Regions from separate parts of the Mesorhizobium sp. M1A.F.Ca.IN.020.03.2.1 genome, predicted to be linked through region 2. Evidence: riboswitches for the same ligand, from Rfam matches in the RefSeq annotation. Region 2 holds a riboswitch; the other holds the start of a gene.
What was found. Region 2 has a riboswitch for S-adenosylmethionine ahead of EOA79_RS26595 (homoserine O-acetyltransferase). Riboswitches for the same ligand answer to the same signal wherever they lie in the genome.
Positions count from the first base shown of each region.

Region 1: linked by a shared signal. The riboswitch ahead of EOA79_RS07285 (O-succinylhomoserine sulfhydrylase) and the one ahead of EOA79_RS26595 (homoserine O-acetyltransferase) in region 2 are both predicted to bind S-adenosylmethionine.

Region 1 is NZ_RZSV01000028.1:18,952-22,355, forward strand. It holds gene EOA79_RS07280 (2'-deoxycytidine 5'-triphosphate deaminase) at 1-948, opposite strand, end outside; SAM riboswitch at 1,084-1,161, shown strand; gene EOA79_RS07285 (O-succinylhomoserine sulfhydrylase) at 1,218-2,408, shown strand; gene EOA79_RS07290 (ceramide glucosyltransferase) at 2,450-3,404, opposite strand, start outside.
Region 2 is NZ_RZSV01000237.1:3,847-7,250, forward strand. It holds gene metW (methionine biosynthesis protein MetW) at 1-453, opposite strand, end outside; gene EOA79_RS26595 (homoserine O-acetyltransferase) at 542-1,711, opposite strand; SAM riboswitch at 1,802-1,879, opposite strand; gene hisC (histidinol-phosphate transaminase) at 2,016-3,119, shown strand; gene EOA79_RS26605 (prephenate/arogenate dehydrogenase family protein) at 3,126-3,404, shown strand, end outside.

The DNA of each region.
Region 1 (3,404 bases), on a different contig from region 2:
CGGCACCTCGTGGCTGCGCACTTCAAGCACCGCGCGGCTGCCGCTGCCGCCGGCGGCGGAATGGCCGAAGCCCGGGTCGAAAAAGCCGGCATAGTGGACGCGGAACTCGCCGACCAGCGGATCGAAAGGCGTCATCTCGGCGGCATAGAGCGGCGGCACGTGCACGGCTTCGCGAGAGACCAGGATGTAGAACTCGTCCGGGTCGAGCACGAGCTCGCCGGCCCCGCTCTTGTAGAGCGGTTCCCAGAAGTCGACCACATCCTGAGCGGCGCGCTTGTCGACGTCGACGAGGCCGGTGTGGTGCTTGCCGCGATAGCCGACCAGGCCGTCCTTGTCGCCGTCGAGATCGATAGAGAGCGCAATGCCGCCGCCGGAGATGTTGGGCGGCTCGGTCGCAACCAGCATCTCGGCGTGATGGAGGTCACGCAACTCATTCTCCGACAGCACGGCATTGCCGGTGCGGAAGCGGATCTGCGACAGGCGCGAGCCGGCGCGCACGACGATCGGGAAGGTGCGCGGGCTGACCTCGAGATAGAGCGGGCCATGATAGCCGGCGGCGATCTTATCGAACTCATGGCCGCGGTCGGTCATGACACGCGTGAAAATGTCGAGCCGTCCGGTCGAGCTCTTCGGGTTGGCCGAAGCCGAGACTTCCGCCGGCAGCGCCAGGCTTTCCTGCAGCGGCACGATGTAGACGCAGCCCGTCTCCAGCACCGCGCCCTCGGCAAGGTTGATCTCATGCAGCTTCAGCCGGTCCAGCTTGTCGGCCACCAGATGATCGGGACCGGGCAGAAAGGAAGCCCGCACGCGAAAGGCCTTGTCGCTAAGTCTGAGATCGAGGCTGGCCGGCTGGATCTGGTTGGTGTCGAGCGCGCGCGGCGACTTCAGCGCGCCCGACTGGAAGAGCGCCGCGATGTCCTGATCCGGAAGAATGCCTGTCTGCCGCAATGTCTGGCTCCGGGCGAAGTCATTGTCGTCGCAGTTTCCTGTCGCAAAACCGCGGGACACTTTTGCGGAGGCTGCCTGGTACAACCCTCTTAATCAAGCCGGCAATTGACGCAAGCGCGGGCGAGGTCTAAAGGGTCGTTATCCCGTGGTGATTTGGCCGGTCGGCTTGCAGCCACGTTAAACAAGTCGCTAAAGGACCGTCGGGCCGCAAGGCCGTATGGACCGGTTGCGACGTCGCGGCCGGTTTTTTTGTGTTTGGAAGCAGGGCGATGACCAAGACGCGTAACTGGAAACCTCAGACGGCACTCGTGCATGGCGGGACGCTGCGTTCCGGCTTCGGCGAGACCGCCGAGGCGATGTATCTCACCCAGGGCTATGTCTACGAGACGGCCCAGGCAGCGGAGGCCCGCTTCAAGGGCGAGGAACCCGGCTTCATCTATTCGCGCTACGCCAACCCGACCGTCGATATGTTCGAGAAGCGCATGTGCGCGCTGGAAGGCGCGGAAGACGCACGTGCAACCGCTTCCGGCATGGCCGCCGTGTCCGCCGCCCTGCTCTGCAGCGTCAAGGCCGGCGATCACATCGTTGCGGCGCGAGCCCTGTTCGGTTCCTGCCGCTGGGTAGTCGAGACGCTGGCGCCGCGCTATGGCATCGAGGCAACGCTGATCGACGGCACCGACATTGCCAATTGGGAAAAAGCGGTCAGGCCGAACACCAAGCTGTTCTTCCTGGAAAGTCCGACCAACCCGACGTTGGAAGTGGTCGATATCGCCGCTGTCGCCGCTTTAGCAAATTCGATCGGCGCACGCGTGATCGTCGACAACGTCTTTGCCACGCCGCTGCAGCAGAAGCCGCTGCAGCTCGGCGCCCATATCGTGGTCTACTCGGCGACCAAGCACATCGACGGACAAGGCCGCTGCCTCGGCGGCGTCATCCTGTCGGACAAGAAGTGGATCGACGAGAACCTGCACGATTATTTCCGGCACACCGGCCCGAGCCTGTCCCCATTCAACGCATGGACGCTGCTGAAAGGCCTCGAGACGCTCCCGCTGCGCGTGCGCCACCAGACCGAAAGCGCCGGCAAGATCGCGGACTTCCTGGCTGGCCGGCCGGAGATCGCCCGCGTCATCTATCCGGGCCGGGCCGACCATCCCCAGGCGGATATCGTCAGGAAGCAGATGTCGGGCGGCTCGACGCTGATCTGCCTCGACGTCAAGGGCGGCAAGCAGGCGGCCTTCGCCTTGCAGAACGCGCTCGACATCGTGCTGATCTCGAACAACCTCGGCGACGCAAAGAGCCTGATCACGCATCCGGCGACGACGACGCACAAAAACCTCACTGACGAGGCCCGCGCCGAGCTCGGCATCGGACCAGGCACGCTCAGGCTCTCCGTCGGGCTGGAGGATACCGACGACCTGCTCGCCGACATCGAACAGGCGCTGAAGGCGGCGAAGGAATGAACCGCCACGGCGGCAAAGAGGGCGCTTGAGCCGCAGCCGGCTCAAGCAATCTCTTCGAGTTCAGTCATCCCGCTGTTGCGGATGGTCATTGCGTTGCCACGCCATTCGACGGCCCCGCCAAGCCAGCCGCGCGCCCAGATGGCGGGAAGCATCGCGTCGCGCACGATCATCGCGGTGACGCTGCGCGGCGACAGATGCCAGCCCTTGGACCAGGCGAGCATGCATTCGGGCACATAGGCGATCGCCAGCACGCAGAGCGCGGTCGTGGGCAGGCTGACACCGGCGCTTGCCGCCGCGATCAGCGCCAGAAGCAGCGGCACGACCACACCGGTCAGGATTTCGGGCGCGAAGAACAATGGGAAGGTGACGCGGCGCAGCCGCGCCCAGCGCGCCTGGCGCGACCAGATTTCGGCGAGCGTGCGCTGGCCGAGCGACTGCTCGAAGGGCGCGGCCACGAGATTGACCCGAAGGCCAAGGCTGTTGACCAGCTTGGTCGCCGCCGCGTCCTCGGCGATCTCGGCGGCCAAAGCCTGGATGCCGCCATTTGCATCCAGCATCGGCTTGTTCCACAGCATGCTCTTGCCCTGCGCGAAGCCAAGGCCGAGCGCTTCGCCGGCATATTGCCAACGCGCCTGCAGCGTGTTGAGGAAGGCGCATTCGACCTCGGCCCAGAAACCGTTCGGACGCGAGCCGATCGGCGTCGAGCAGACGAGGCCGGTGTCCGGCCCCCAGGCCGCCATCAGATGCTGGACATAGTCCTTGGGCATCAGCACGTTGGAATCGGCGAGGATCACCCAGTCGTGCCGCGCCGCCTGCCAGCCCTTGATGCAGTTGTTTAGCTTGGGATTGGCGCTGATCCTGTCATCGCCGACGAGGAGCCGCGCCGGAACATTCGGAAATCTCGCGATGGCGGCGTTGATCAGCTTGACCACGGGATCTTCGGCGTGCGCGACGCAGAAGATCAGTTCGTAGCGCGGCCAATCGAGCGAGAAGGCG
Region 2 (3,404 bases):
GTGGATGTTCGGCGTGTCGTACCAGGAATAGGGCAGGTCCTTGGTGACCGGCATCCTGCCCTTGATCAGCAGCGAGAAGCGCACGCGCCAATGGCCGAAATTGGGGAAGGAGACGATCGCGCGGTTGCCGATCCGAAGCAGCTCGTCGAGCACAAGTTTCGGGTTGCGGGTCGCCTGCAGCGTTTGCGACAGGACGACGAAATCAAAACCTTTGTCGGGGTAGAATTCGAGGTCCTTGTCGGCATCGCCCTGGACGACGGAAAGGCCGCGCGCCACGCATTCGTTGACGCCGCGCTGCGACAGCTCCAGGCCGCGGCCATCGACCCGCTTGGTCGCCTGCAGAACCTCCAGAAGCACGCCGTCGCCGGAGCCGACATCGAGCACGCGCGAATGCGGCGGGATGAGATCGGTGACGACTTCGAGGTCGACACGCTGGGCGCGATTGACGCTCATGGGCACACCTCCGGCCTTTGAGCATTTCCAGCCAGTCGGAATCTCGGCGCCTCAGAAATGCGCCCAGGACACAGAGATCGCGCGCCACTCATAGGCTGAGCCCCCTTGCGCGCGCCGCCGAGGCTATGAAGCCGTTGATGGCCGCGAACAATTCCGGTTCGTCGAGCAGGAAAGCGTCGTGGCCGCGGTCGGTCTCGATCTCGACGAAGGAGACGGACGCGCCGGCGGCGTTCAATGCATGCACGATCGAGCGGCTTTCCTCGGTCGGAAACAGCCAGTCGCTTGTGAACGACACGAGACAGAAGCGTGTCTTAGTGCCCGCGAAGGCATCGGCCAGCCGTCCGCCGTGGTCGGCGGCGAGGTCGAAATAGTCCATAGCGCGGGTCAGATAGAGGTAGGAGTTGGCGTCGAAACGGTCGACGAAGGTCATGCCCTGATGGCGCAGATAGCTTTCGATCTGGAAATCGGCGTCGAAGCCGAAGGTCAGCGCCTCGCGATCCTGCAGGTTGCGGCCGAACTTGCGGTGCAGCGCTGCTTCCGAGAGGTAAGTGATGTGCGCGGCCATGCGCGCCACGGCGAGCCCCTTTTCCGGCCGCCTGCCGAAATCGAGATATTTGCCGCCGTGCCAGTCCGGATCGGCCATGACAGCCTGCCGCCCGACCTCGTGGAAGGCGATGTTCTGCGAGGAATGGCGGGCGCCGGTGGCGATCGGCAACGCGGAGAAGACGCGTTCCGGGTAGCTTGCGGCCCATTGCAGCACCTGCATGCCGCCCATCGAGCCGCCGAGCACGCAGAACAGCTTCTCGATGCCGAAATGATCGACCAGCATCAGCTGCGCCCGCACCATGTCGCGGATGGTGATGATCGGCAGGTCGAGCCCATAGGGCCTGCCTGTCGCCGGATCGGTCGAGGCCGGGCCGGTGGAGCCGAGGCAGCCGCCGATGACGTTGGCGCAAATGACAAAAAAGCGGCGGGTGTCGATGATCCTGCCGGGGCCGATCAGCACCTCCCACCAGCCCGGCTTGCCGGTCACCGGGTTGGTGCTGGCGACATGCTGGTCGCCGGTCAGCGCGTGGCAGACGAGGATGGCGTTGGAGCGGGCGTCGTTGAGGGCGCCGTAGGTCTGGTAAGCGACCTGGAACGGCGACAGCACGGTGCCCGCATCGAGTTTTAGCGGCTTGTCGGGACCGAACTGCAACACCGGGCTCGACGGTTGGTCGGCCTCGTGGTTGGTCCTTGGAGCGCGCTGAGCGGCCATTGCATTCCCCATCCAGTCGCATCGATCTCGCGATACGGCGTCCGGCCGGCAACGGACAACAAAAAACCGGCCTGCCTTCGCAAAGCCGGTTACAGGTTGCAAACGGCCCTTTAGCGAATTGTTTAACGTGGCTGCAAGCCGACCGGCCAAATCACCACGGGAGATCCGGCTGTTCTTCTAGGGCCAGCGCCGCGCTTCGTCAACGGTCTGCCTACGCGCGAGCGCGCCGGCCCCTCGACATTCGGGGCCACCGCCTGTATTTCCGCTGCGGCCTCGAACCAGGGCCTCTCGACGGATTTGTGACATGAAGCAGGATCAGCCACGTCCGACGCCCCGCGCGGGCATCATGGACATCGAGGCCTATGTGCCGGGAAAAAGTACCGCGCCGGCCGGCGTGACGAAGGTCTACAAGCTGTCGTCCAATGAGAATCCGCTCGGGCCCTCGCGGAAGGCGATCGAGGCCGCCCGGGAGGTGGCTGCCAAATTGGACGTTTATCCCGACGGCTCCGCCCGCCGGCTGCGCGAGGCGATCGCCGATGTGCACGGCCTCAATCCGGCAAACATCGTCTGCTCCAATGGCTCCGACGAGATCCTGGGGCTGCTGGCGCAGACCTATCTCGCGCCGGGAGACGAGGCCGTGTTCACCGAACACGCCTTCATGGTTTACAAGATCTATATCCAAGCCGCCGGCGCCAAGCCGGTGGCGGTCAAGGAGACGGACGAGCGCGCCGACATCGACGCAATCCTCGCCGCGGTGACGCCGGCGACGCGGATCGTGTTCCTCGCCAACCCCAACAATCCGACCGGCACTTATGTGCCGTTCCAGGAGGTGCGCCGGCTGCATGCCGGACTGCCCAAGAGCGTGCTCCTAGTGCTCGACGCGGCCTATGCCGAATATGTGCGGCGCAACGACTATGAAGCCGGCATCGAGCTGGCCGGGAGCTCGGAGAACGTGGTCATGACCCGCACCTTCTCCAAGCTCGGCCTCGGCGGCGCACGCATCGGCTGGATGTACGGACCGGCGCATATCGTCGATGCCATCAACCGGGTGCGCGGGCCCTTCAACGTCAATGCAACCGCGATCGAGGCCGGCATCGCGGCCATCCGCGACCGCGCCCATGTCGAGCGCAGCGTGGCGCATAACGAGAAGTGGCTTGCCTGGGTCAGCGAGGAGCTGACCGGGCTCGGGCTGCGCGTGACGCCCAGCGTCGGCAATTTCGTGCTGATCCACTTCCCCGACAACAAAAAGCATTCGGCAGCGGCCGCGGACGACTATCTCAGCGCGCGCGGCTACATCCTGCGGCGCGTCACCGGCTACGGCTTTCCCAACGCGCTGCGCATGAGCATCGGCATCGAGGAGGCCAATCGCGGCGTCGTCGAGGCGCTCAAGACATTTCTGAAAAGCTGAAGCACCATGACAGCAACGATGTTCGGAAGAATAGCGCTGGTCGGCATCGGCCTGATCGGTTCGTCGCTGGCCCGCGTCATCCGCCGGGAAGGCCTGGCGCGCCACATCGCTGTCGCGACGCGCAGCCAATCGACGCTCAAGCGCGCCGAGGAACTGGGTCTCGGCGATTCCTACACGACCGAGGCCGAAGACGCGGTGCGCGACGCGGATCTCGTCATCGTCTCGGTTCCGGTCGGCTCGTCCGGCGAGGTCGCGGCCGAGATCGCGCCGGCGCTGAAGAAAGGC